One region of the Streptomyces sp. NBC_00322 genome, then DNA from elsewhere that is predicted to be linked to it. Evidence: riboswitches for the same ligand, from Rfam matches in the RefSeq annotation. Region 1 holds a riboswitch; each other region holds the start of a gene.
The links. A riboswitch is a leader RNA that binds a small molecule or an ion and turns the genes downstream of it on or off. The one in region 1 is predicted to bind cyclic di-AMP.

Region 1 (6,939 bases):
CCCGGCCATGTCCCGCCTCCCCATTACGTACGTACGTCCCCGGACACGGTACGGGACCGCGGCCGGGGACGTACGGACGACGGGCTGGTCAGCCCTTGAAGCGCGGGAACGCCGAGCGGCCCGCGTACACCGCGGCGTCGTCGAGGATCTCCTCGATGCGCAGCAGCTGGTTGTACTTGGCGACGCGCTCGGAGCGGGCCGGGGCGCCGGTCTTGATCTGGCCGCAGTTGGTGGCGACGGCCAGGTCGGCGATGGTGACGTCCTCGGTCTCGCCGGAGCGGTGGGACATCATGCACTTGAAGCCGCTGCGCTGGGCGAGCTCCACGGCGTCCAGGGTCTCGGTCAGCGAACCGATCTGGTTGACCTTGACGAGCAGGGCGTTGGCCGCGCCGTCCTCGATGCCGCGGGCCAGGCGCTCCGGGTTGGTGACGAAGAGGTCGTCGCCGACGATCTGGACCTTGGTGCCCAGCTTGTCGGTGAGAACCTTCCAGCCGGCCCAGTCGTCCTCGAAGAGCGGGTCCTCGATGGAGACCAGCGGGTAGGAGGCGACGAGCTCCTCGTAGTACTCGGTCATCTCGGCGGCCGAGCGGGACTTGCCCTCGAACTCGTACGTGCCGTCCTTGTAGAACTCGGACGCGGCGACGTCGAGCGCGAGCGCGATGTCCTTGCCGGGGGCGTAACCGGCTTCCTTGATGGCCTCGAGGATCAGGTCCAGCGCGGCGCGGTTCGACTCGAGGTTCGGCGCGAAGCCGCCCTCGTCACCGAGACCGGTGGACAGGCCCTTGGTCTTCAGGACCTTCTTCAGCGTGTGGTAGATCTCGGCGCCCCAGCGCAGGGCCTCGGAGAAGGACTCCGCGCCGATCGGGGCGATCATGAACTCCTGGATGTCCACATTGGAGTCGGCGTGCGAGCCGCCGTTCAGGATGTTCATCATCGGAACGGGCAGCAGGTGCGCGTTCGGGCCGCCCAGGTAGCGGAAGAGCGGCAGGTCGGAGGCCTCGGAGGCGGCGTGCGCCACGGCGAGCGAGACACCGAGGATGGCGTTGGCGCCGAGCGAGGACTTGTCCGGGGTGGCGTCCAGGTCGAACATCGCCTGGTCGATCAGGCGCTGCTCGGTGGCGTCGTAGCCGACGAGCTCCGGGCCGATCTGCTCGATGACGGCGAGGACGGCCTTCTCGACGCCCTTGCCCTGGTAGCGGTTCTGGTCACCGTCGCGGAGCTCAAGAGCCTCGAACGCACCGGTGGAGGCGCCGGACGGAACAGCAGCACGGCCCGTGCTGCCGTCGTCGAGGCCAACCTCGACCTCGACCGTGGGATTGCCTCGGGAGTCCAGGATTTCCCGGGCTACGACGACGTCGATGGACGGCACGAGCATCTCCTTCTGGGATGTGACGCTTGAAGTGCAGGGTCTCTTTGGCCTTGCGGCAAGAGCCTAACCGGCGCGGGGGCATCGGTCGGCAGATGCCCGCCCGCTGGGACGAAAAAGGGCATGAAGAGACTCGACGCGGGACAAACAGCGCGTGAACTACCAGGGGGTAACAGACAGAACCCCGGCCCGGCACGCTCGGGGGAAAGCGCGCGGGGCCGGGGTGGCTGTGGGGATGAGAGCCCGCAGGGTCCGCTGGTCCGCCGGGTCCAGCGGAGTCCCAGGGCTCCTCGGGTCAGCTCAGGTGGAGCTGCTGGCCCGGGAAGATGACGTCGGCATCGCTGATGATGTCCTTGTTCAGCTCGAACAGCTTCTTCCAGCCGCCCTTGACCTTCTCGGCCTTCGCGATCTTGCCGAGGGTGTCACCGGCCTTGACCTTGTACTCGCCGTCGCCCTTCTTCACTGCCTTCTTCGGGGCGGCGGGGCGCTCGGAGCGGGTGGTGGGGGCCTCGGCGCGCTTCGCGACCGGCTTCGCGGCGGGCTTCGCCTGCTGCGTGGTGGCGGAGCCACCGGTGTACGGCGTGCTGGACAGGTTCACGCCACAGCTCGGCCAGGCGCCCTTGCCCTGACCCGCGAGGACCTTCTCGGCCACGGCTATCTGCTGGTCCTTGGAGGCCAGGTCGGCGCGGGAGGCAAAGGCGGTGCCACCGTAGGCGGCCCAGGTGGAGTTGGTGAACTGCAGGCCGCCGTAGAAGCCGTTGCCCGTGTTGATGGACCAGTTGCCGCCGGACTCGCACTGGGCGACGGCGTCCCACTCGGACGCGGTCGCGGCGGAGGCCGAGGTGGCACCGATCAGCGGGACGGCGACAGCGGCACCGGTGACACCGGCGAGCGTGGCGATGCGGGTGAGCTTGGACGGGCGACGGTGCTTGGCTTTGCCGGAAAACAGCATGGAGCTTCTCCTCACCGACGCCTACGAGGTGAGCTGTCGGGTTCGGGCCAAGTGAGTTGCCCGGTCGCACGTTCGTGCATGCGACTTCACCCCAAGCCGGTCTCCGCCGTCGATCTCTCAACGGCCGGGCCCGGCGCTTACCTTGGGTCCCCCGCTCCTGCCTTCGGCGCTCTGCGCGACGACTACTCCCCCCGACCGACGGCAGGATTCGGCGTGACGGTCAGTGGTGCCCGCTGTGGCGAGCGGTTCAGACCGTAGACACACGACTCCCCGATGTTCAAAGACGAACATCGGGGAGAAATCGCCCATTTCACCGAGTAGGACATATACGTTTCCGCAGGTGACGGGCGGAATGGGTGATTCCGCCGGGGCAGATGCGTCAGTTGGGACAAAGAGACCCTTGTCTCACTTGCGCAGAACCGGACATACAGCCTCGAACTACTCCTGACTCAGGCCCAGATCAAGGCTCTGGCCAGGAAGGATGAGGTCGGGGTTGCCGCCGACGGTCTCGCGGTTCTTCTCGTAGAGCGCGGTCCAGCCGCCGGAGAGCTTCTCCTTGTCGACGATCGCGGAGAGGCTGTCGCCCGGCAGGACGGTGTACTCGCCCGGCGCGGCGTCCGCACTGTCGACCTTGTCCGACTTGTCCGCTTCGGTGCGTGCCGAACCGTCACCTCGCGAAGCGTGGCGCCCTGTTTCGCGCTCACTGTCCGCATTGTCCGGCTCGGTCTCCTCGGGGGCCGCCTCGCCGCGGTGCTTGCCATCGCCCGCCGCCGCATCGGGGGCCTCGGTCGCCGACCCGGTCACGTCTGCGGGCGGCGTGGTGGACGGCTCGGCGGGCTTGGCGGTCGGCTCCGTGGGCGCGGCCGGCGCCGGAACCGTGCTCTGCGAGGGCGAGGGTGCGGTGCCCGGGTCGACGCCGGTCGCGGCGCCGTCGTTCTGCAGCCCGGCGATCGGCGCACAGCCGGCCCACGCGGCCGGACCCTGCGCATCGAGGACCTTCTCGGCGACCGCGATCTGCTGCGAGCGGCTGGCGAGGTCGGCGGTGGGCGCGTACTCCGAGCCGCCGAAGGCCTGCCATGTCTCCTGGGACATCTGGAGTCCGCCGTAGTACCCGTTGCCGAGGTCGGCGCTCCACATGCCACCGCTCTCGCACTCGGCGACGCGGTCCCACATGGAGGCGTCGGCGGCGGAGGCCGAACCGGCTCCGAGAAGGGGGATCGCGATGGCCGATCCCGTCACCCCTGCCGCGACAACAATGGCCGGAGCCTGGCGGGGACGGCGGTGGCGACCATGGCCGGAGAGCATGCGTTTGCCTTTCGCGTGACTGCTGAGACGGCAGTGAAAGTAGTCGCATACGAGCGCACATCACAAGTCGATGCAGCGCAGATCACGTGAAAGTCACAGAATTGACAGTCTGTCAGATCTGTCGAGGCGCGAACTCAACGGGCAGAGTGCGCAATCCACGCATAATCAGGCCTCCACGCCACCGCAAATCGGCCGGATCGCCCGCAAGCCGCAAGTCCGGCAATCTCCTGAGCAGCGTCGCGAGCGCGGTCTGCCCCTCCAGCCGGGCAAGCGGAGCGCCGAGGCAGTAGTGGATGCCGTGGCCGTACCCGAGATGCTGGTTGTCACGCCGGGAGAGATCGAGGGTGTCCGGCTCGTCGAAGCGCTCCGGGTCCCGGTTGGCTGCCGCGAGTACGACGAGTACGGGATCGCCCGCCGCGATCCGCTGCCCGCCGATGGTCAGCGGCTCGGTGGCGAACCGCCAGGTCGCGAGCTCCACGGGGCCGTCGTAGCGCAGCAGTTCCTCGACCGCCGTCGCCAGAAGGGGGCTTCCCGCTGCGGGTCCGGGGGTCACCCCCCGGGTCTCCCCCGCGGCCAGGGAGTCCTGCAGACGCTCGCGCTGTTCCGGGTTGCGCAGCAGCGCGTACACCCCGTTGCCGATGAGATTGACCGTCGTCTCGAAGCCCGCGAAGAGAAGGATGAAGGCCATCGCCGCGGCCTCGTTCTCGGTGAGGTGCTCGCCGTGGTCGCTCGCGCGGATCAGCCCGGAGATCAGGTCGTCGCCGGGTTCTTCCCTTTTGCGATGGATGAGTTCGGCGAGATAGCTCCGCATCTTCTTCACAGAGCGGGCGACTCCGCCGCGCGGGCCACCACCGTGGCGGATCATCATCCCCGCCCAGTCGCGGAAGTCGTCCTGGTCCTCGCGCGGGACGCCGAGCATGTCGCAGATGGCGTAGATGGGCAGCGGGAACGCGAACTCGTGGATCAGGTCCGCCTCCCCCTTCTCCGCGAAGCCGTCGATGAGCCGGTCGGTCAACTCCTGTACCCGCGGGGCGAATTCGGCGACGACGCGCGGGGTGAACGCCTTCGACACCAGCCGCCGCAGCCGGGTGTGGTCCGGCGGGTCGATGTTCAGCAGATGCGTCATCAGCTCGGCCTTGCGCTCGCCGGGAATGCCCGTCTTCCCCTTCGCGTGCGCGGGCTCGTCATGGTGCGCGGGATTCTTCGACAGCCGCTGGTCGGCGAGGGCCTGACGGGCATCGGCGTACCGCGTCACCAGCCATGCCTCGACCCCGCTGGGGAGCCGGGTGCGGTGCACGGGCGCGTGCTCGCGCAGCCAGGCGTAGGCGGGATACGGATCGGTGGCGAACTCCCAGGTGAAGAGCTCGGGCTGGGTGCTCACACCTGGTCCTCGACGGCACGGATCGCGTCCCGGTAGGCGCGGGCGGCGGCTCGCAGCGCGGCCTCCGGGTCGGCGCCCTGGGCCTCCGCGCGGACGGCGAGGCCGAGCAGTTCGTAGCCGATGCCGTCGCCGGCGGGCAGCGCCACGTCCAGTCCGGCGGTACGGACCCGGCTCGCGAGCTTCGCCGCCAGCGCGAGACCGGGCTGACCGAGCGGAACACCGTCCGTCACCGAGTCGCGCTGCTTCTCGATCGCCTTCGTGCGCAGCCAGTGCGCCTTCACCTCCTCCGGAGTCTCGGCGCTCTCGTCGCCGAAGACATGCGGGTGGCGGTGGATCAGCTTCTCGACGATCGTCGCTGCGACATCGTCGATGGAGAACGGCTCGGCACCGTCCTCCTCGCGGCCTTCCTGCGCGATACGCGCGTGGAAGACCACTTGGAGCAGTACGTCACCGAGCTCCTCGCGCAGCTCGTCGCGGTCGCCGTCCTCGATCGCCTCGACGAGTTCGTACGCCTCCTCGATGCCGTACTTGGCCAGGCCCTTGTGGGTCTGCTGCGAGGACCACGGGCATTCGAGCCGGATCCGGTCCATGACCTGGACGAGATCGAGAAGGCGCGCGCCGGGCAGATCGTACGAGCCGGGGAGCAGCTCCAGGTCCGGCATCTGCACCCGTCCCGATCCGGCGAGCCGGGCAAGACCGTCGGTCAGGGCCTGGTCGCCCTCGCCGGAGGGCAGCACCACCACGGTGCGGTCCCCGGCGCACGCGTCGAGAAGCTCCTGCGCGGTGGGCGCGGCGATCTCGACCCCGATGCCCGCCTCGCGCAGATACGGCAGCTGCGGGTGCGCATCGTCGGAGCACAGCACCTGGTCGGCGTCGTGCAGCGTCTGCCACGCGGGCCAGGACAGCAGCCCGGGCGCGACGCGGTGGCTCGCGGTGAGCAGGACGATACGGCCGGGAGCGACGGGTGCTTCTGTTCTCACCCGTCGAACCTACCTCGCACGCTAGGCGCCGGTCTCCGGCTCCTTGGTGACCTGGGTGATCCATGGGGCCTTGTACGTGCCGAGCTCCAGCTTCTGGTTGTCCCAGGTGCCGAAGCGGGGGTTCACATCGATGTGCAGCGACTTGGCGGCGGCGGTGAAGGCCTGGTTCAGCTTCTGCTGGCCCTCGGGGGTGTTGGTCGCGCCGAGGGCGGTGGCCAGCTTGCTGACCTGGATGTCGCGGCGCACGACATCGTTGAGCTGGTCCGGAGCGACGCCGCGCTGCTGCAGATACATGGCGGCGAGCTGGTCCTCGCCGCCGGACTGCAGCACCAGCTGGGCCCGCCCGTCCTGGACCTCCTTGCGGCTGACCTTGACCCCGGCGTCGTCGGCGGCGCGCTGGACGACCTGGTCGACGATGAGGTCGTACAGCTTGGCCCGGCTGAGCTGACCGCTGTCCTTGATGAGCTGCGCGGACTCGGGCGAGCTCTGCTGGGCGGCGCGCACGTCCTTCACCTTCGCCTGCACGGTCGCCACCTCGATCCGCTCCCCACCGACGACGGCGGCGGCCCCCGGGTGAGCGTCATTGCCGCAGGCGGCGAGGAGGGGCGCGGCGATCAGAAGCGCGGCGGAGACGGTGAGCGCGGTGCGACGGCGGCGGTGCAAAGGAGCCTCCCGGCGTGATTGTGCTTCGGTGCACAAGACCCTGCGGTGATCGATGGTAGGCAGTCCCGGGGGTCTGGGCCACTGATTCGACCAACGATTCGCCCGCAGTTGCGGATGCGAGCGGTACGCGTCAGCCGGCCGACCGGACCGGCTCCGGCTCCCGCTCCTGTATCCGCTCGGCCGGATCCGGCCGCAGCATGATCATCCGGGAGACGACGAACGTGATGGGGATCGCCGACGCCTGCGCGATCAGCGGGGAATAGCGGCTGCTGAGGTGCAGCACGTCCACCAG
Region 2 (6,939 bases), 1.6 Mb from region 1:
CCACTGGCAGCTTCGACGCCGACCCGCTCTTCGGTGCGCTCCCCGGGAGTTACGAGGCGGGCCACAGCGGCCAGTACGACAGCACCCAGTGGGACACCGGGTCGCACCAGACCGCCGGTTACGACGTCTACGGCGCGCAGCAGGTACAACAGCCGCAGTACACCGAGCAATTCCCGCAGTACGACACCTCCGCGGTCCAGTACGACACGACCGGGCAGTGGGACGCCGGCGCGTGGAACCAGACCGCGCAGACGGGTCAGTACGAAACGGCCGCGGCGACGTTCGCGTACGACACGACCGGGCAGTGGGCGGCGCCCGCCTTCGACACCGGGACGTACGACGCCACCGCGTGGAACGCGGGCGCGCAGGCCGTCGTACCGCAGCAGTTCACGCCGGAGCACGAGTACCTCCAGCCGGAGTCCCACGGCGAGCCGACCTACGAGGGCCTCACCAACGAGTTCCAGCCGGAATTCCAGCCCGACTTCCAGCCGGAGTTCACGACCGAGTTCGCGGCGGCCGACTACGAAGCCCACTTCGCGGCCGAGCCCGAGCCCGAGGCCTACTTCGACACCGAGGCCCAGTTCGACGAGGCTCACTTCGACGCCGAGGCCCATGCCGAAACCGGCTCCGAGGCCGACGACGATCCGGACGCCGAGCACGACCCCGAGTCCGAGTTCGCATCCGACTTCGCGCCGGAACCCGAACCCGTCTCCGCCGCCGTCACCCCCCGCCCCGTCCGCCGCTCCGGCGGATCCCGCGGCCGTCGCCGTACCCCCGCCAAGCGTTCCGCCCTCCTCACCGTCGCCGTACCCTCGGCCTGCGTGATGGGCGTCGCAGGCATCGCCGCCGCCTCCGTCGGCAATCTCGGTACCGACACCAAAGACGACTCCAAGAGCCTCGCGGCCGCCGATCCGTCCTCCGTCAAGCCCGTCGCGGCGAACAACAAGATGGACACGCAGCTCGCCGCTCTCAGCGCCGACGCCCGCGACTTCGGCGACCGCGCCTCCCGCACCCAGGAACGCCTCGATCTCAAGGCGCGCCAGGAAGCGGAGAAGAAGAAACGCGAGGAGGAGGCCAGGCGCCGCGAGGCCCTGCGCCCCAAGTTCGTGCTGCCGGTGAAGCAGCAGGGTCTGAGCGCGTACTACGGCCAGGCCGGCGTCAACTGGATGTCCGTGCACACCGGCATCGACTTCCCGGTGTCGTACGGCACCGAAGTGAGCGCCGCGACCGACGGCACCGTCCGTACGCAGTGGAACAGCGCCTACGGCAACATGGCCATCGTGACCGCGGCCGACGGCACGGAGACCTGGTACTGCCACCTCAGCAGCACCAAGATCCGCTCCGGTTCGGTCAAGGCCGGTGACGTCATCGCGTACTCCGGCAATTCCGGCAACTCCACCGGACCGCACCTCCACTTCGAGGTCCGGCCCGGCGGCGGCTCGGCCATAGACCCGCTGCCGTGGCTTCGCAGCCACGGCCTCGACCCCACCTAGGGCTCACAGCTTCTCGACCGGCGCGTACCGCAGCAGCAGCCGCTTCGGCTTGGTGTCGCCGAAGTCGATCGTCGCCTGCGCGTCCGAGCCCGACCCCGTCACCTCCACCACGGTCCCCAGACCGAACTGGTCGTGCGTGACCCGGTCACCGACCGACAGCGAGATCACCGGCTTCTCGCTCGCACGCCGCGTGGCAAAGCCCGACGCACCGCCGCCCGAGCGGGAGCGCGAGGACGAGAGCGACGACGTGATGCCGGAGGTCGGCCCCGCGGGCGCGGCCATCGGGCCGGTCCGCTTCCACTCCAGGTGCTGCCCCGGGATCTCCTCCAGGAAGCGCGAGGGCGGGTTGTACGAGGGCTGGCCCCAGGCGCTGCGCATCGACGACCGGGTCAGATACAGGCGCTCGCGGGCGCGCGTGATGCCGACGTAGGCGAGCCGCCGCTCCTCCTCCAGCTCCTTCGCCTGGCCGAGGGCGCGCATGTGCGGGAAGACGCCGTCCTCCATGCCCGTCAGGAACACCACAGGGAACTCAAGGCCCTTGGCGGTGTGCAGCGTCATCAGCGTGATGACGCCGGAGCCGTCCTCGTCCTCGTCGGGGATCTGGTCGGAGTCGGCGACGAGCGCGACCTGTTCCAGGAATTCGGCGAGCGTGCCCGCGCCTTCTTCCGCTGCGCGGTCCTGCTCGAACTCCAGGGCCACGGCGGCCAGTTCCTGGAGGTTCTCGATACGCGTCTCGTCCTGCGGGTCGGTCGAGGCCTGCAGCTCGGCGAGATAGCCGGTGCGCTCCAGGACGGCCTCCAGCACCACAGCCGGGCCGGCGCCGGAGTCGACGACCGTGCGCAGATCCTCCATCAGCACGTTGAAGCGCTTGACGGCATTCGCGGAGCGGGCCGCCATGCCGTACGCCTCGTCGACGCGGCGCAGCGCCTGCGGGAAGGTGATCTTCTCGCGCAGCCCCAGGGCGTCGATCATCGCCTCGGCGCGCTCGCCGATGCCGCGCTTGGGGACGTTCAGGATCCGGCGCAGCGGGACGTTGTCCTCCGGATTGGCCAGCACCCGCAGATACGCCAGCACATCGCGGACCTCCTTGCGCTCGTAGAAGCGCACTCCGCCGACGACCTTGTACGGCAGTCCGACGCGGATGAAGATCTCTTCGAAGACACGGGACTGGGCGTTCGTACGGTAGAAGACGGCGACGTCGCCCGCCTTCGCGTCGCCCGCGTCCGTCAGCCGGTCGATCTCGTCGGCGACGAACTGCGCCTCGTCGTGCTCGGTGTCGGCGACATAGCCGGTGATCTGCGCGCCCGCGCCCGCGTTCGTCCACAGGTTCTTGGGGCGGCGGCTTTCGTTCCGCTCGATGACCGCGTTGGCGGCGGAGAGGATCGTCTGCGTCGAGCGGTAGTTCTGCTCCAGCAGGATCGTCGTCGCGTCCGGGTAGTCCTCCTCGAACTGGAGGATGTTGCGGATGGTCGCACCGCGGAAGGCGTAGATCGACTGGTCGGCGTCGCCGACGACACACAGCTCGGCCGGCGGCAGGTCCTCGTACCCCGTCCCCACCAGCTCGCGTACGAGTGTGTACTGAGCGTGGTTGGTGTCCTGGTACTCGTCCACCAGGACATGGCGGAAGCGGCGCCGGTAGTGCTCGGCGACGTCCGGGAACGCCTGGAGCAGATGCACCGTCGTCATGATGATGTCGTCGAAGTCCAGGGCGTTGGCCTCGCGCAGCCTGCCCTGGTACATGCGGTATGCCTCGGCGAGCGTCTTCTCGAAACCGTCGGCAGCCTGGTCGGCGAAGGTCTCCTCGTCGATCAGCTCGTTCTTCAGGTTCGAGATCTTGGCGCTGAAGGCCTTCGGCGGGAACTTCTTGGGGTCGAGATCAAGGTCCCGGCAGACCAGGGCCATCAGCCGCTTCGAGTCCGCCGCGTCGTAGATCGAGAACGACGAGGTGAAGCCGAGCCTCTTCGACTCCCGGCGCAGGATGCGGACACACGCGCTGTGGAAGGTGGACACCCACATGGCGTTGGCCCGCGGCCCGACGAGCTGCTCGACGCGCTCCTTCATCTCGCCGGCGGCCTTGTTGGTGAAGGTGATCGCCAGTATCTGGCCGGGGTGGACGCTGCGGGTCCCCAGCAGATACGCGATCCGGTGGGTCAGCACCCGGGTCTTGCCGGATCCGGCCCCGGCGACGATGAGCAGCGGCGAGCCGGTGTGCACGACGGCGGCGCGCTGCTGTTCGTTCAGCCCTTCGAGGAGGGCGGCGGGGTCCACGACGGTGCGCGGGGCGCCGTCGCGGTGGTACGGATCCCGGGCCGGGGGCACGTCGAACGCGCCCTGGAAGAGATCGTCAGGCATCTCCTCCGGGGAGGGGTCCTCGGGCGGCGGCGGAGGGTGCTCCGAGCTGGGCTGGAGGTCCGCCAGGAAGCTGTCGTCAAAGAGGCTGCTCATCGCTCTACGAGTCTAGGCCGCCGCACTGACAGCTTGCCGCCGCATCGGGCCACCACCCTCCGTAATCCTCGCGACCCTGCGTGATCGGGCCATGTCGTCGGGTCATCTTCCGGAACGTCCGGGTCCGCCGATCGGCAAGGTCACGAAAATGTATCGGGCATATCGAACATCAACCTTCACAGCGGCCACACGAGTTGGCTACGGTGCTCGACCAGGCGGCCCGTATCCCCCTGGCGATCCGCGCCACATCGGGCAGCCTGCGCCGAATTCGGGCTTTCCGCAAGGAAGTTCGGAACCGGGGACCCACCATGCACAACCGGGGTGAATCGGACCGCACCCCATCCGGTCCGTAGGGCGACCTTCCGTTCCGCCCGAACCCGACAGCTAACCCGGTAGGCGGCCCACGGAAGAAGGAGATGCCGGCCTTGGCGTCGCATCGCAAGGAACGCAGCCGTACCACGACCTCACCCGCCGTCGGGCTCACGACGGCAGCCATCGCCGGCGTCACGCTGCTGTCGACGCAGAGCGCCAACGCCGTGCCGACCGAGCCGAAGCCCTCCATCGAAGAGGTGCAGAAGAAGGTCGACGACCTCTACCGGCAGGCCGGCACCGCGACCGAGAAGTACAACAAGGCCAAGGAATCCACCGACGCGAAGCGGCGCGAGGTCGACGAGCTGCTCGACGAGGCCGCCACGCGTACCGAGAAGCTGAACGAGTCGCGCAGAGTGCTGGGCAACTACGCGGCCACGCAGTACCGCACGGGAGCCGTCACTCCGACCGCCGCGCTGCTCTTCGCGGACAGCCCGCAGGCGTACTTCGACCAGACGCAGCTGATGGACCGGATGACCGACCGTCAGCGCACGGTGATCGACGACTACGAGACCCAGCGGGCCGCGGACGCCAAGCAGCGCGCGGCGGCGAACGAGAAGCTCGAGTCGCTCACGCTCTCGCAGAAGGCCCTGAGCGCCAGCAAGCAGGAGGTCCAGGCGAAGCTCGCCGAGGCACGGGAGCTGCTGTCGAAGCTGACCGCCGAGGAGAAGGCCCGGCTCGCCGCGATCGAGCGCCAGAAGCAGGAGGAAGCCCGCCTCAAGGCCGAGGCACAGGCCAAGGCGGAGGCGGAGGCCCGCGCCAAGGAAGAGGCGGCGCGGCAGCAGCAGGAGGCCGCGCAGAGCCAGGACACCAGCACCGGGACGGGCACGGACACCGGCACCGGCACCGGCACCGGCACCGGCACCGGCACCACCGACAGCACGTACGCGGCCAAGGCCGACAAGGTCCTCGCCTTCGCCCGCGCCCAGGTCGGCAAGCCGTACGTCTGGGGAGCGACCGGCCCGAGTTCGTACGACTGCTCGGGGCTGACCCAGGCCGCCTGGAAGGCGGCCGGTGTGGACCTGCCGCGCACCACCTGGGACCAGGTGAACGTGGGCACGCGGGTCGCGACGAAGGATCTGCTCCCGGGTGACCTGGTCTTCTTCTACGACGACATCAGCCACGTCGGCATCTACATCGGCGACGGCATGATGATCCACGCGCCGAAGCCCGGTACGAACGTCCGCGAGGAGTCGATCTACTACATGCCGATCTACGGCAGCGTGCGCCCCGCGTAACACCGCAGCAGCCGAACGCCCGGGCTTCCGAAGCGCGCCCGGGCGTTCTCATGCCCGGCGCACCCCGAGCACCCCGGGCATCCCGGGCATCCCGGGCATCAGGTCCAGAGCGTCGCGATGAAGATGTTCGCGATCGTCAGCCCGCCCACCGCGCCGAACAGCGCCTTGTCGACCTTCTCCTCGTCCCGCTTGACGTAGACGAGGCCCAGGATGACCACCAGCACGGCCAGCTTGATCCCGATCTTCAGGCTGTTCACCGGCTGGTCGTCCGCCCGGTTCAGGCCCACCAGCACCACGCCGGTGACCAGCATCGTCAGCGCACCGTGCAGCATCGCCGGGCTGAAGCGGGCCGTCCCCGCGCCCATCGCCTTCATCTGGGTGAGGAAGCCGCCGAGCAGCAACGCGATACCGATGATGTGCAGGGCGACGAAGACATTGATGAGTACGTCCATGAGGCGGAGCTTAGGGGGTGTCTTTCGGATCAGGCCGGGTCAGTGAGCGGGGTCTGGTGCGTGCAGCTGCAAGGCGGAGGATGGAGCCCACGCGGAGCGTAGGCGACTGACGACAACGCGGCAGATGTGCGTGCCAGGGCACGCGAGCCCGGCAAGATCCGAAAGACACCCCCTAACGATCCCCATACCACCGCCCTTTGGGCAGGTGTGCCTCATTCGCCGCATCGGTCACAGCGGTACCGGGGTCGGGCCGGTGCCATCAGGTCCGCTCCCAGAAAGCGGTCCAGGGTGTCCACCTTCGGGCAAAACCGGTCCTTGCGCCTCAGCCCCGTGATCCCCAGGTTTAGCGTCCTTCCTCAGGTGACCGACTCCCCACCGCCGCCGAGCTCCCGGGCGGCCGTCGGCCACCACCGCCGAGAGATCCGGCGGCGGACCGCTCCCCCCGTGCGGACCGCCGTCGGACTCGGGCTCGGACCGCAGGGAAGACGGAAGGACGTGGACGCCCTCGTGGCAGCGCACCGGAAACCGAAGCAGCATCCGCTCACCGGGCCCGCGGCCCGGACCGCCGCCACCCTCGCGCTCGCCGGCGCCGCAACGACCACCGCATTCAACGGCACCGCACTTGCGGAGCCCGTCCTCACCCCCGCACAGGTCAAGGCCAAGGTCGACAAGCTCTACGAGGAGGCCGAGGCCGCCACCGAGAAGTACAACGGGGCCAAGGAGCAGACCGCGAGCGCCCGCAGCTCGCTGGACGAGCTGCGCGACGAGGCCACCCGCAGGACCGAGCTGCTCAACACCTCACGCAACGCGCTCGGTTCGATCGCCACCGCCCAATACCGCGCGGGCGGCATCGACCCGGCGCTGCAGCTCGCGCTGACCTCCGACCCGGACGAGTATCTGGAGCGTGCCGCGCTCGCCGAGCGGGTCGGCACCCGTCAGGCC
Region 3 (6,939 bases), 3.9 Mb from region 1:
CGCCACACCGTGCCCGACGGGGGGTACGAGACCGTGCGCGAGCTGCTCGCCTCGTACAAACTCGCCTTCCCCGCCGCGGAGTTCGTCCGCAGCGCCGACGAGGCCGCCGAAGCCGCACATCGCACCGGGTATCCGCTCGTCCTCAAGGCGATGGGGCCGGCCCACAAGACCGAGGCGGGCGCAGTCGCCCTGAACATCGCCGACGAGGGCACGCTGCGGGCCGCGTTCGCGCGGATGCGGGCCGCCACCGGTGCCGAGCGGTACGCCGTGGAGGCGATGGCGGCACCTGCGTACGCCGTCGAACTCATCGTCGGCGTACGGCACGACCCCGCCTTCGGCCCCGTCGCCATGGCAGGTATCGGCGGAGTCACAGCCGAACTCCTGGCGGACACAGCCGTCGCCCTTGCCCCGCTCACGCCCCAACGGGCCCGTGCCTTGCTGCTCTCGCTGCGGCACGCGCCGCTGCTGACCGGCTGGCGCGGTGCTCCGCCCGTAGACCTGGACGCTGCGGCGGCCGCCCTGTGCGTCCTCGCCCGGGCCGCCGCCGAACATCCCGAGCTGTCCGAGCTGGAGGTGAATCCCCTGCTCGTGCACCCCGGCGGGGCCGTCGCGCTCGACGCACACGGTGTACGGGCGCGTCCAAGATCGGCTGTGTAGGGTGAGGACGTGGCCAGAGTCCGGTTGAATGTGGCGGAGAGGCGTGAGGAACTGCTCGGCGCCGCCGTCGAGCAGATCGAGGAACACGGCGTGGCGGCCGTACGGATCGCCGATGTCGCCTCCGCGCTGGGGGTGAGCAACGCCCTGGTCCTCTACCACTTCTCGACCAAGGAGAAGCTCGTCGCCGCGGCCTTCACGTATGCCGCCGACGGCGATCTCGCCCATCTGCGCAAACTGCTGGGCCGCCGCACCACGGCGCTGCGCAGGCTGCGCGCCGCGGTCCGCTGGTACGCGCCGACGGGGACGGCCAAGGGCTGGCGCCTGTGGATCGAGGGCTGGGCGGCCGCACTGCGTGAGCCTGCCCTGCGCGAGGTGGCCCGCGATCTCGACCAGCAGTGGAAGGCCGCGCTGACCGAGGTCATCGCGGAGGGCGCGGCGGCGGGCGAGTTCCCGTGCGAGGACCCGGCGGCAACGGCCTGGCGGCTGACGGCGTTTCTGGACGGGCTCGCCGTGCAGATGACCTCGTACGCGGGGTCGCTCTCGCGTGCCGCGATGCTGGAGTGGACCGACGAGGCGCTCGCCCGTGAGCTCGGCGTGGAACGCGAGGCGCTGACAGCCGCCGCACGCTGACCCCGCCCACCGGTACGCCGAACCGGCTGGGCAGTCATACTGGGCGACTGTGTCTCACCTGTCGCAGCATCAGCAGACCGATCAACTCCCCTACAACACACAGGATGTGCTGGTCGTCGGCGGAAGCGGCGTCGACACGGTCGTCCGCGTGGACTCCCTGCCGGTTCCGCTCGCCGACTCCGTCGGCGTCGGCCCGATCCGCGAATGGCCCGGCCACACCGGCGGCAATGTGGCACTGGGCTGCCGGGCACTGGGACTGAAGGTCACGCTCCTCGACTACATCGGCGACGACTGGCCCGGACGCCAGGTCCAGGACCGGCTCGCCGCCGGCGGGGTGGACTTCGAGCCGCTCATCTCCCCCGCCGGTACCCGGCGCGCGGTCAATCTCGTCGATCCCTCGGGCCGCCGGATGTCGTTCTACGACGCCCGCGATCCCGGGGAGTTGCGCATGCCGCGCGAGGTCTACCTTCCCCAACTGCGGCGGGCCCGCCATGTCCATCTCTCGATCGTGAACTTCGCCCGGTTCCTGTACGACGACATCGAGAAGCTGGGCGTCCCGGTCTCCACCGATCTGCACGACTGGGACGGACTGGCCGACCACCAGCGGGAGTTCGCGCTCCGCTCGGACCTGGTGTTCCTCAGCGCGGCGGGCGCCGGCGAGCGGATCGCGTCGGTGATGCGGGAAATCCTGCGCGACGGACGGGCCGAGGCCGTGATCGCGACGGCCGGTGCGGGAGGCTCGTATCTCCTGACCCGCGAGGGCAGCAGCACCCCGCGGCCGGTCCCCGCCGTGGTGCCGCCCGCCCGGGTGGTGGACTCCAACGGCGCGGGCGACGCGTATGTCTGCGGCTTTCTCTACGGGCGGCTGGCGGGCCGTGATCTGGAGCAGAGCGCCCGGCTCGGCGCGCTGGCGGGCGCGCACGCCTGTACGGGCGAGGGCAGTACGGCGCTGATCGGCGCGGCGGAACTCCTGGCGGCACAGATCTGACAGTCGGCCGCGGGGCCGCCGGACCGACCCCGTGCGCCCGTGGGGCGCTTCACCCCGCCGCTGTCACAGGGGCAGCAGATTCGGCCGCTTGGCCTCCACGTGGTCGCCGGAGCTCTCGCCGCGCAGCCGGCGGCCGATCCACGGCACCAGATGCTCCCGCGCCCACTGGATGTCGTCGCGGCGCACTTCGAGCGTGCCACGGGGCGGCAGCGGCGGCCACGGCTGGTCGGGGTCGGCGGGCACCTCGATGCCGAGGACCTGGGCTGCGCGCAGCGCGACCCGGGTGTGCCCCTCCGGCGACAGATGGAGCCGGTCGGCGTCCCAGGCGCGCCGGTCCTGGACGGACCTGAGCGACCACAGATCGAGTACGGGACAGTCGTAACGGTCGGCAATGGCCCGTACATGCGCGGTGTACGTGGCGATCTTGCCGCGGAGATGGCGCAGCACCGGGACGTCGCGGGTGTCGAAGCCGGTGGTCACCATGACCGTCCCGACGGCGCCGGTGAGGTCGGCGACCGCGCGCTCGAATCGCTCGGCCACGTCGTCCGGGTCGGTGCCGGGCCGGATGATGTCATTGCCGCCGGCGCAGAACGTCACCAGGTCCGGGGCCAGTTCCTTGGCCCTTGGCACCTGTTCCTCGACGATCTGGTCGAGGAGGCGCCCACGCACGGCGAGGTTGGCGTACCTGAAGGTGTGCTCCGGCATCCGGTCGTCGAGCAGGACCGCGAACCGGTCCGCCCAGCCGACGTACATCCCGTCGGGGCCCGGGTCGCCGACGCCTTCGGTGAAGCTGTCACCGATCGCCGCGTACGACCCGAATCCGCCGCTGTTCACTGTTCTCGAATCGTCTGCCACAAGAACTGATCCTCCCCTTACGGATGTGACCTACGCGACCGTAAGGAGGGGTTGACGAGGGGTGATCTTTGCCACCGGTCAAGATTCGTCCAAGGCGGAATACGCCGGATCCCCCCGCGCCGCGGACTGCGGCACGAGGGGACGAGGGCGTGATCACCGCGTCGGACGGGCGTCAGACGGTGACGCCGTGCTGACGCAGGTACGCCAGCGGGTCGATGTCCGAACCGTAGCTCGGGCCGGTGCGGATCTCGAAGTGCAGGTGCGGGCCCGTGGAGTTGCCGGTGGTGCCGGAGAGGCCGATCTGCTGGCCGCCGCTCACGCTCTGGCCGGCGGAGACGGCCAGGGAGGAGAGGTGGGCGTACTGCGAGTAGCTGCCGTCGCTGTGCTGGATGACGACCTCGTTGCCGTACGCGCCGCCCCACCCGGCGGAGACGACGGTGCCCGGACCGACAGCCTTGACCGTGGTGCCGGTGGACGCTGCGAAGTCGACACCGGTGTGGTAGCCGCTGGCCCACATCGAGCCGGCGAGGTGGTACGGCGTGATGACGGTCGCCGCGTCGAGGGGGGTCGTGAACCCGGAGCTGCCGGTCTGCGGGGCGCTCTTCGCCGAGCCGGAGTCCGTGGAGGCCTTGGCCGCGGTCTTGGTGGCGGTCTTGGTGGCGGACCGGTCCTGGCTCTTCTCGCGGTGCTGCGACTTCTCGGGAGCCTTCGCCTTCGAGGCGGCGCCGAGGGTGAGCTTGAGGCCCGGGTGGATCAGCGAGGGGTTGTCACCGACCCGCTCGCGGTTGTCCTCGTACAGCTTCTTCCAGCCACCGCGGACATTGTGCTCGTCCGCGATCTTGGAGAGATAGTCGCCGACGACGACGGAGTACGTCGTGGGTGCGGCGGCCGGCTTGTGCGGGGCCTTGTACGCGGCCGGTACTGCGGCGGCGGTCACTGCCGCGTGCGACGAGGCCGCGACGGGGGCGGTTTTGCCCGCGGCGTGCGCCCCGGTGGCACCCATGAGCGGGATCGCGATGGCGGCGCCACTTGTGCCCGCTGCGACGAAACCGCGGGTGATCGGGCTGGTCTTGGGACGGCGGTGCTTACCCTTTGCGGGCATGGCGCTTTCCTCTCCGGCGCCGGCGAGGTGAGCTGTCGGGTTCGGGCTGGAGATGCCCGGCCGCGCGGTTGCGCTGCTTAACCCCGAGCCGTTCCGGAAGTGCGGAATCGGCGTACTACCTGGGTCCCCCGCTCCTGCCACACGTGGGTGGGTTCGAATTCCGGGCGGCGGCAGGATTTGGCGATCCGTCCGGATTGCCGTGAACGTAAACGAGCCGGGCCGACCGGAACAAGCCACCGCAATTACGGATCACGAGCTGGCGCGATATCGCCGGAGAATTCCCGTTACGCTCCGTCAATCAATGATCTTCCCCGCCCCGCCAGGCAACGGATTTCGTATCCGTCACGCCGCCACACACCGTGACAAATATGATCCTGCTCACGAGGCATGCCCCATCCCCATTGCAGACGGGGCAGGTTATGCCGAACCGCCCAATTCGGACAGAAGCACCATTTGGTGACTATCGACCGATCGGGCGCACTTTTCCCTCAGATCTGCCATTCCGAGAAATTCCGAGACGACTATTGTCCCTTTTCAGGCGTATCCTCCGGACCTCTCAGTCACGGTTGCCACTGCCCGAGCCGCCGCAGCCTGATCACCATGGCGTCCAGGTCACCCTTGAGTCCCGTGTGCAGACCGTGGTGCAGCAGTACCGACCCACGGTGCACGGCTCCGGTGTCCAGGCACTCGTAGACCGCCGCCGGATCGAGACCGCGCAGCCGGAGCCGCGGCGGCTGTTCGCCGTAGTGCTGCGCCTGCAGCCAGGCGAGGACGACGGTCTCCTCGCCGCGTAGGTACTGGACGGCGCTGAGCCCGCCCTCGGGCGCGCGCAGCCGGTACAGCTCGCCGTGCTGCACCAGCGGCCTGATCTTCTTGTAGAGCCCCACCCAGCCGCGCGCCTCGGCGAGCTCCTCGTCGGTCCACTCGGTGAGGTCTCCGCCGACCCCGAGGACCCCGGCCATCGCGCTGACGAAGCGGAAACGCAGCGTACTGACGCGGCCGTTGAGCTGGACATTGGGACTGTCGGTGACCCAGGCGGCCATGACCCGAGCAGGGTGCAGCTGGGTGAAACCCTGCTGGATGGCGAGCCGGTCCAGCGGGTCGGTGTTGTCGGAGGTCCACACCTGGTCGGTACGCGCGAGGATGCCGAGGTCGATCCGGCCGCCGCCGCCCGAGCAGGACTCGAAGGCGACGGAGGGATGCGCGGCCCGCAGCCGGTCCAGCAGTGCGTACAGCGCGTGGACATGCTCGACCCACAGCTTCTGCGGGTACTCCTCGCCGGGCCAGCCCGCGTCCGTGAAACAGCGGTTGAAATCCCATTTCACATAGTCGATGGGGGCATTGGTCAGCAGGGCGTCCAATTGCTCCCACAGATAGTCCTGTACGTCCCCGCGGGCGAGATTCAGCACCAGCTGATTGCGGAATTCGGTCCTGGCGCGGCCCGGATGGTGCTGCACCCAGTCGGGGTGCGCCCGGTAGAGATCGCTGTCGGCGTTGACCATTTCCGGCTCGACCCAGATCCCGAACTGCATGCCCAGCGCGTGCACTTCGCCGGCGAGCGGCCCCAGGCCCTTCGGGAAGCGCTCGGCGCTCGGGGTCCAGTCGCCAAGGCCGGCGCGGTCACTGGTGCGCTGCCCGAACCAGGCGTCGTCGACGACGAACAGCTCGACACCCATGGCCGCGGCCCGATGCGCGAGCGCCCGCTGCTGCTCCTCGGAGATGTCGAAGCCGGTGGCCTCCCAGGAGTTGTAGAGGACCGGCCGTTCGGCCGCGGCGTCCGGAATGACGTGCGCCAACTGCCAGGCGTGCCAGGCCCGGCTGGCACCGCCGAAGCCGCCGTCGCTCCACAGCCCGGCGAAGACGGGCGAGGTGTAGGACTGCCCGGGCGCGAGCCGCAGCAGCCCTGAGTCGTCGTAGCCCGCCCCGCCGGTGATCTGCACCAGGCCGTCGGGCAGTCGCTGTACGCAGATCCGCCACGATCCGGACCAGCCGAGCGCCACGCCGTACACCTCGCCGTGCTCCTCGGTAGCCTCCTCGGCGTCCAGCGCCACCCAGGGCAGATGCTGATGCCCGGTGTGGCCGCGGCGGCTGCCGATCACCTTCTCCCCGTATGTCAGTTCCGACCGTACGAGCAGGGATTCGGCGGCCCACCGGCCGTGCAGCCGACTGAGCCGCCAGCCGTCGCGCTGCGGCAGCGTCCAGGCGGCCGCATCGGCCCTCAGCAGCTCCAGATCGGGTCCCTCGCCCTCATGGGCGACGGTGACCCAGCGCTCGATGACATCGGCGTCGTCGCGCATCCGGTGGTGCAGGGTGAGACCGAGTCCGTGCACGGCGTCCGTGAAGCGCAGCCGCAGCTCGTCGCCGTCCACCGCGGCCCGGGCGAAGGTCCACTCGGTGCCGCGCACCTCGGCCGTGCGGACGGACAGCGCCGGGCGTACGAAACGCGGGCCGCCCTCGACCGGATACTCCTCGTGCCCGTCGAGCTGGGACTCGAACGGCCAGTACGGCGGCAGGCCCTGTGCCGCGAGCGCCTCGGCGTCGGCGCCCGGGATCCGTGGCCCCCAGTGCAGATGCAGCAGCTCGTCGTCGTCCGTGAGGTGAAGTGCGTAACTGCTCGTCGGTCCGGAGAGAACCCACGTACGTCCGTTGCCAACGCTCTCAATCATCCCGACCCCTCAGATACTCACAGGTCCGCACAGGCCCGAAC
Region 4 (6,939 bases), 2.8 Mb from region 1:
TGCTCGCCGCAGTCGGCGACCGCTTCCGGCACCCGCTCGGCGGGGACCGCGACGACCGCCAGGTCGACCGGCTCGCCGATCTCGCCCACGGACCGGAAGGCCGGAACGCCGTCGATCTCCCGCTGATCCTCGGACAGGGCGCGGTTCACGGCGTACGTACGGCCTGTGTACCCGGCCTCCAGGAGGTTGCGCAGCACGGTGCGCCCCACGCCGCCCGGCGCGCGGCCGGCACCGACGACGGCGACCGACCCGGGCGCGAGCAGGCGCTGCACGGAGCGCGCCTCGGCCCGCTGCTCGCGGCCGCGCTGGACGGCGAGGGACTCGGCGGTCGGTTCGAGGTCGAGGGTCAGATGGACGGAGCCGTCCTCGAAGCTGCGCTTCTGTGTGTACCCGGCGTCCCGGAACACCTTGATCATCTTGTTGTTGGCGGGCAGCACCTCGGCGGCGAAGCGCCGGATGCCCCGCTCACGGGCGACCGCCGCGATGTGCTCCAGGAGGGTGGAGGCGACACCGCGCCCCTGGTGCGCGTCCTGTACGAGGAAGGCGACCTCCGCCTCGTCGGCGGGGGCACGCGCGGGGCGGCCCTCCGCGTTGATGCGGTCGTAGCGGACGGTGGCGATGAACTCGCCGCCGACCGTGACCGCCAGACCCACCCGGTCCACATAGTCGTGATGGGTGAAGCGATGGACGTCCTTGGCGGAGAGCCGCGGGTACGGCGCGAAGAACCGGTAGTACTTCGACTCGTCGGAGACCTGTTCGTAGAAGCTGACCAGACGCCCGGCGTCCTCGGTGGTGATGGGCCTGATGCGCGCGGTACCGCCGTCACGCAGCACCACGTCCGCCTCCCAGTGATCGGGGTAGGCGTGATCCGGCTGGGTCTGCATGTGTGAAAGCGTACGGCTCACCCACCGGTCGCGGGTCGGTACGAGAGCACGCCGCGACACATGAGAGACTGGTCTAGACAACCGTTGAGACTTGAAGGGCAACACCATGGCTGAGCGCCGCGTCAATGTCGGCTGGGCCGAGGGCCTTCACGCCCGCCCCGCTTCCATCTTCGTCCGTGCCGCCACGGCTGCCGGCGTCCCCGTGACGATCGCCAAAGCCGACGGCAACCCGGTCAACGCCGCCTCCATGCTCGCTGTGCTCGGCCTGGGCGCGCAGGGCGGCGAGGAGATCGTGCTCGCTTCCGAGGCGGACGGTGCCGAGGCGGCCCTGGACCGGCTGGCCAAGCTGGTCGCCGAGGGGCTCGAGGAGCTTCCCGAGACGGTCTGAGCGGCTGAGCGGCTGAGCGGCTGAGCGGCTGAGCGGCTGAGCGGCTGAGCAGAATACGCCCGGCGACACACAGCCGCGGTCTCCCGAATTGAGGAGACCGCGGCTGTTTGCATTCCGGCCCGACGTTCATTTCCGCGCCCGGCTTCATGAATTCGGGCAGCAGAAAAGAAGCCCCGCAAATATCCTTCCCTTTGTATACGGCGCGCCTGTTAATGGCGGACGCTCGTGGTGTTTACGGCATGTTGCGAAGTCCTCACCCGCTCGGGACGGCGCAGCCGGTGCGCCGATGCGGCCCGCTCCGCATGCACGGCCGTCAGCGTGCGGGCCCTGTCCACATCGCCGCGCGCCACCGCGTCAACGATCGCGCCGTGCTCCGCCCAGGAGTCCACGGGCTTGGCCGGCTGTTCGACGGCGTACATCCAGGCGATCTTGTGCCGCAGCTGGGTGAGCAGGGCGATCAGTCCCGGGCTGCCGGAGGCCTGGGCGAGGGTCTCGTGGAACCAGCCGCCCAGCGAGCGCAGGTCCTCGCCCTGGCCACGGCGTGCGCGCTCCTGCCCCAGCCTGACCAGGCCGCGCAGGACCTTGAGGTGCGCTTCCGTACGCCGCTGCGCCGCGCGGGCCGCGCCGAGGGGCTCCAGCAGCATCCGGACCTCCAGCAGGTCGGCCGCCTCCTGCTCGGTGGGCTCGGCGACACAGGCACCCGCGTGCCGGCGGGTGGTGACGAAGCCCTCGGACTCCAGGGTGCGCAGGGCCTCGCGCACCGGGACCCGGGAGACGCCGTAGCGGCGCGCCAGCTGCTCCTCGGTGAGCCGGCTGCCGCGCTCGAATACACCGGAGACGATGTCGTCGCGGATCGCCGTGCATACCGAGTGCGCGGGAATGCGCATGACCGAACCTCCGCTTTAATCCGCGCGAAACGCAGCCGATTGACGTCTGTTCGGTGACTCTATTGCAGTGGGCCGGATTTTCCGATGGCACTCGGGAATCCATGGATATCTTTTGGCCAGGGCTCCGAACGCCGAAGGCCCCGGCAGGAAGCCGGGGCCTTCTCGCGCGCAGGCGCTCGGGCGCTGTTCTCAGACGGTGACGCCGTGCGCGCGCAGGTACGCGACCGGGTCGATGTCGGAGCCGTACTCAGGGCTGGTCCGCGCCTCGAAGTGCAGGTGCGGCCCGGTGGTGTTGCCGGTCGCGCCGGAGAGGCCTATCTGCCGGCCCGGGGTGACGCTCTGGCCCACCGAGACCGTGATCGAGGAGAGGTGGCCGTACTGCGTGTACGAGCCGTCCTTCATCTTGATCACAACGTTGTTGCCGTACGCGCCGCCCCAGCCGGCCTCGACGACGGTGCCGGAACCGACCGCGTGCACGGTGGTGCCGGAGGCGGCGTGGAAGTCGATGCCGGTGTGGCTGCCGGAGGACCAGACGGCGCCGCCGGTCTTGTAGCCCGTGGAGACGTACGAGCCGCTGATCGGCGCGACGAAGGCGTTGAGTCGCTTGCGCTCGGCCTCGCGGGCGGCGCGCTCCTTGGCCTCGCGGGCGGCCTTGACGCGTGCCTCGGCCTTGCGCTTGGCCTCCTCCGCCGCCTTCGCCTTGGCGATGGCCTCGGCGGCCTCCTGCTTCTGGGCGGCGGCCTGGTCGGCGATCTGATCCGCGAGGATGTCGGCGGTGACGACCGGGGTCAGGCCGGTGTCCTCGACGGGGGTCATGCCCGGGGTGGCGGCGAGCGCCGGGGAAGCGAGGGTTCCGATGACGCCGGTGGTGGCAAGGGCCGCTGCGCCCGCCATGCTCGCGCTCCTGCGCGTCAGGCGGCTCGGGGCACGGTGCTTCCCGGTGGCACGGGTGAACGCCATGAAGTGGCTGGTCCTTTCCTTCCTTCTCGCCTACCGGGTTAGCTGACGGGTTCGGAGCAGGAAGGTCTCCTACGGGCCCCTCCGTACGGATACGAAGGCGTCCGATTCACCCCAGGGACTGAGTGGGTCCCCGGCTCCCCAGGCTCGCGCCCGACGGGGACTCGGCGATGGCTGTCCGATGCCGCGGATGCGGCGGGCTACTGGCGAACAGCCGGACCGACGCTAGGCGGGCCGACTTTCAATCACCAAACAGACAGGCCCTTTTGTAGTGCATGCCACAGGGCAGACAGGCAGTCTCCGCAATAAACCGGGCATAGCACGGAACCCCGGCACCGCTTGGATGCCGGGGTTCCGCTTGCCTGTTGTGCCGGGTTCAGCCGGAGTTGTCCAGAGGGTGCGAGAGGCGATCAGCCGGTGACCACGGTCACTTCGCCGATGCCCAGCGCCCTGACCGGCTCCTCGATCTGCGAGGCGTCGCCGACGAGCACCGTGACCAGACGGTCCACCGGGAAGGCGCTGACGGCCGCCGCCGTCGCCTCCACGGTGCCGGTCTCGGCCAGCCGCACGTACAACTGCGCCTGGTAGTCGTCCGGGAGGAACTGCTCGACCTGGTCGGCGAGCGTGCCCGCCACGGACGCGGCCGTCTCGAACTTCAGCGGCGCGACACCCACCAGGTTCTGCACCGCGACGTCACGCTCCGCGTCGGTGAGCCCCTCGGCGGCGAGCGTCCGCAGCACCTTCCACAGGTCGTCCAGCGCCGGTCCGGTGTTGGGGGTGTCCACCGAGCCGCTGATCGCCAGCATCGCGGCGCCCGAGCCGTCCGGGGCGGACCGCAGCACCTGGCCGAAGGCCCGTACGCCGTAGGTGTAGCCCTTCTCCTCGCGCAGCACGCGGTCCAGACGCGAGGTGAGGGTGCCGCCGAGGCAGTACGTGCCGAGCACCTGCGCGGGCCAGACGCGGTCGTGCCGGTCCGCGCCGATCCGGCCGATCAGCAGCTGGGTCTGCACGGCGCCCGGGCGGTCCACGATGACCACGCGGCCGGTGTCGTCCGCGGTGATCGGCGGTACGGAACGGGGCTTGGCGCTGTCGCCCGTCCAGGTGCCCAAGGTCTCGGCGAGCACGGCGTCCAGGTCGACCCCGGTGAGGTCGCCGACGATCACCGCGGTGGCTGTGGCGGGCCGGACATGCGCCTCGTAGAAGGCACGCACGGCCGCGGAGTCAATCCGGGCCACCGTCTCCTCGGTGCCCTGGCGGGGGCGCGACATACGGGTGGCGGCCGGGAAGAGCTCCTTGGAGAGCTCCTTGGCCGCGCGGCGGGCCGGGTTGGCCGTCTCGTGCGGGATCTCGTCGAGGCGGTTGCGTACCAGCCGCTCCACCTCGCTGTCGGCGAAGGCGGGCGCGCGCAGCGCCTCGGCGAGCAGGCCGAGCGCCTTGGGCAGCCGGGAGACCGGGACTTCCAGGGAGACCCGGACGCCGGGGTGGTCGGCATGCGCGTCAAGGGTGGCGCCGCAGCGCTCCAGCTCGGCGGCGAACTCCTCGGCGGAGTGCTTGTCGGTGCCCTCCGACAGGGCGCGCGCCATGATCGTGGCGACGCCGTCGATGCCCTCGGGCTCGGCGTCCAGCGGGGCGTCGAGGGAGAGCTCGACGGCCACCACCTGCTGGCCGGGGCGGTGGCAGCGCAGCACGGTCAGGCCGTTGTCCAGCGTGCCGCGCTCGGGGGCGGGAAACGCCCAGGGCCGGGCGACGCCCGCCGTGGGCTGCTGGTGGTACGTCATCGTCACGGCAGCGTCGCTCACTGGTCCGCCTCTTCCTCGTCGTTGCTTCCCTCGGGCGCCGAGACGGGTTCGTACACCAGCACCGCCCTGTTGTCGGGGCGCAGCCGCGCCTTGGCGACCGCCTGCACCTCCTCGGCGGTGACGTCGAGCACCCGCTGCACGGCGGTCAGCGCCAGCTGCGGGTCGCCGAACAGCACGGCGTACCGGCACAGTTCGTCGGCGCGGCCCGCGACCGTGCCGAGCCGGTCCAGCCACTCGCGCTCCAACTGGGCCTGCGCGCGCTCCATTTCCTCGGGCGTGGGGCCGTCGGCGGCGAACCGCGCCAGCTCCTCGTCGACCGCGGACTCGATCTCCGGGACCTCGACGCCGCCGGACGTCTTGACGTCCAGCCAGCCGAGCGAGGGAGCGCCGGCGAGGCGCAGCAGACCGAACCCGGCGGCGACAGCCGTCTGGTCGCGTCGCACCAGACGGTTGTGCAGCCGGGAGGACTCGCCGCCGCCGAGAACGGTGAGCGCGAGATCGGCGGCGTCGGACTCGCGCGTGCCGTCGTGCGGCAGCCGGTACGCGGCCATCAGCGCCCGCGCCGGGACCTCCTCACGGATCTCCTCGCGCAGCTGCTCGCCGATGACCTCGGGCAGCGAGCCGTCGCGCGGCGGCTGCTTGCCGTCGTGGGAGGGGATGGAGCCGAAGTACTTCTCGATCCAGGCGAGCGTTTCCACCGGGTCGATGTCGCCGACGACCGACAGCACGGCGTTGTTCGGCGCGTAGTACGTACGGAAGAAGGCGCGGGCGTCCTCGAGGGTCGCCGCGTCCAGGTCGGCCATCGAGCCGATCGGCGTGTGGTGGTACGGGTGGCCCTCGGGGTAGGCGAGAGCAGTCAGCCGCTCGAACGCCGTGCCGTACGGGACGTTGTCGTAGCGCTGGCGGCGCTCGTTCTTGACGACGTCGCGCTGGTTCTCCATCGACTCGTCGTCGAGCGCGACGAGCAGCGAGCCCATCCGGTCCGCCTCCAGCCAGAGCGCCAGCTCCAGCTGGTGGGTGGGCATGGTCTCGAAGTAGTTGGTGCGCTCGAAACTCGTCGTGCCGTTCAGCGAGCCGCCGGCCCCCTGCACCAGCTCGAAGTGACCATTGCCCTTGACCTGCCCCGACCCCTGGAACATCAGGTGCTCGAAGAGGTGAGCCAGGCCGGTACGGCCCTTGACCTCGTGGCGCGAGCCGACGTCGTACCAGAGGCAGACCGCGGCGACCGGGGTCAGATGGTCCTCGGAGAGCACCACGCGCAGGCCGTTGGCCAGCCGGTGCTCTGTCGCTGTCAGGCCGCCGGAACCGGCCTGCGCTGTGGCCGTGTGACCCATGGGCATGTACGTCCCTTCGATCGCGATACTGCTTGTCTTTGTCAGCCCTGCCACTTTAGAGGGGGAGGTCTGGGCCCGGGCGGCGTCGCGGGCCGATGCCTATCGCCTGGCCGCGTTGTCGTCGATCGCCATGTCTCACTCCTCCGCCTTGCCAGACTCGGGCCTCGGCCCTCCCCCGTAGCCCTCCGGGCACGGGAGGTACCCCCACCTTTTCCCACCCGATCCCAGACCTCCCCCTCTATGCAAGCGCACTCACACCTGGCGAAGTTCCCGGGTCGCGGTCGGCGTTGTCAGTGGGACGGTCCACAATGGTCGGCGTCAGTTCCAGACCTGGTACGTGAAGGAGCAGCAGCCGCGATGGCCCGCCGCAGCACGAAGACCCCGCCTCCGGACGATTTCGAGGAGAAGATCCTCGACATCGACGTCGTGGACGAAATGCAGGGCTCCTTCCTCGAGTACGCCTACTCGGTGATCTACTCCCGTGCCCTGCCGGACGCACGTGACGGTATGAAGCCGGTGCACCGCCGGATCGTGTACCAGATGAACGAAATGGGCCTGCGCCCCGACCGTGGCTATGTGAAGTGCGCCCGCGTCGTGGGCGAGGTCATGGGCAAGCTCCATCCGCACGGCGACGCGTCGATCTACGACGCCCTCGTGCGGATGGCGCAGCCGTTCTCCATGCGCCTGCCG

Region 2: it holds a riboswitch for cyclic di-AMP, as region 1 does, so the genes downstream of both, OG905_RS16485 (C40 family peptidase) here and OG905_RS24245 (transglycosylase family protein) in region 1, are expected to answer to the same signal.
Region 3: it holds a riboswitch for cyclic di-AMP, as region 1 does, so the genes downstream of both, OG905_RS06555 (M23 family metallopeptidase) here and OG905_RS24245 (transglycosylase family protein) in region 1, are expected to answer to the same signal.
Region 4: it holds a riboswitch for cyclic di-AMP, as region 1 does, so the genes downstream of both, OG905_RS11065 (M23 family metallopeptidase) here and OG905_RS24245 (transglycosylase family protein) in region 1, are expected to answer to the same signal.

Annotation. Positions count from the first base shown of each region.
Region 1 covers NZ_CP108019.1:5,292,370-5,299,308, reverse strand. The annotation lists gene OG905_RS24255 (FtsB family cell division protein) at 1-9, opposite strand, end outside; gene eno (phosphopyruvate hydratase) at 89-1,375, opposite strand; gene OG905_RS24245 (transglycosylase family protein) at 1,662-2,318, opposite strand; cyclic di-AMP (ydaO/yuaA leader) riboswitch at 2,322-2,497, opposite strand; gene OG905_RS24240 (transglycosylase family protein) at 2,757-3,623, opposite strand; gene OG905_RS24235 (cytochrome P450 family protein) at 3,736-5,004, opposite strand; gene OG905_RS24230 (nucleoside triphosphate pyrophosphohydrolase) at 5,001-5,984, opposite strand; gene OG905_RS24225 (SurA N-terminal domain-containing protein) at 6,006-6,647, opposite strand; gene OG905_RS24220 (GtrA family protein) at 6,778-6,939, opposite strand, start outside.
Region 2 covers NZ_CP108019.1:3,674,394-3,681,332, forward strand. The annotation lists gene OG905_RS16475 (M23 family metallopeptidase) at 1-1,493, shown strand, start outside; gene pcrA (DNA helicase PcrA) at 1,497-3,938, opposite strand; cyclic di-AMP (ydaO/yuaA leader) riboswitch at 4,189-4,353, shown strand; gene OG905_RS16485 (C40 family peptidase) at 4,355-5,545, shown strand; gene OG905_RS16490 (hypothetical protein) at 5,644-5,997, opposite strand; gene OG905_RS16495 (C40 family peptidase) at 6,505-6,939, shown strand, end outside.
Region 3 covers NZ_CP108019.1:1,437,890-1,444,828, forward strand. The annotation lists gene OG905_RS06535 (acetate--CoA ligase family protein) at 1-657, shown strand, start outside; gene OG905_RS06540 (TetR/AcrR family transcriptional regulator) at 667-1,287, shown strand; gene OG905_RS06545 (carbohydrate kinase family protein) at 1,397-2,275, shown strand; gene OG905_RS06550 (SGNH/GDSL hydrolase family protein) at 2,339-3,130, opposite strand; gene OG905_RS06555 (M23 family metallopeptidase) at 3,303-4,232, opposite strand; cyclic di-AMP (ydaO/yuaA leader) riboswitch at 4,235-4,392, opposite strand; gene OG905_RS06560 (alpha-galactosidase) at 4,793-6,898, opposite strand.
Region 4 covers NZ_CP108019.1:2,455,433-2,462,371, forward strand. The annotation lists gene OG905_RS11050 (bifunctional acetate--CoA ligase family protein/GNAT family N-acetyltransferase) at 1-884, opposite strand, end outside; gene OG905_RS11055 (HPr family phosphocarrier protein) at 991-1,272, shown strand; gene OG905_RS11060 (GntR family transcriptional regulator) at 1,482-2,159, opposite strand; gene OG905_RS11065 (M23 family metallopeptidase) at 2,349-3,119, opposite strand; cyclic di-AMP (ydaO/yuaA leader) riboswitch at 3,133-3,296, opposite strand; gene OG905_RS11070 (M16 family metallopeptidase) at 3,527-4,915, opposite strand; gene OG905_RS11075 (M16 family metallopeptidase) at 4,912-6,255, opposite strand; gene OG905_RS11080 (DNA gyrase/topoisomerase IV subunit A) at 6,607-6,939, shown strand, end outside.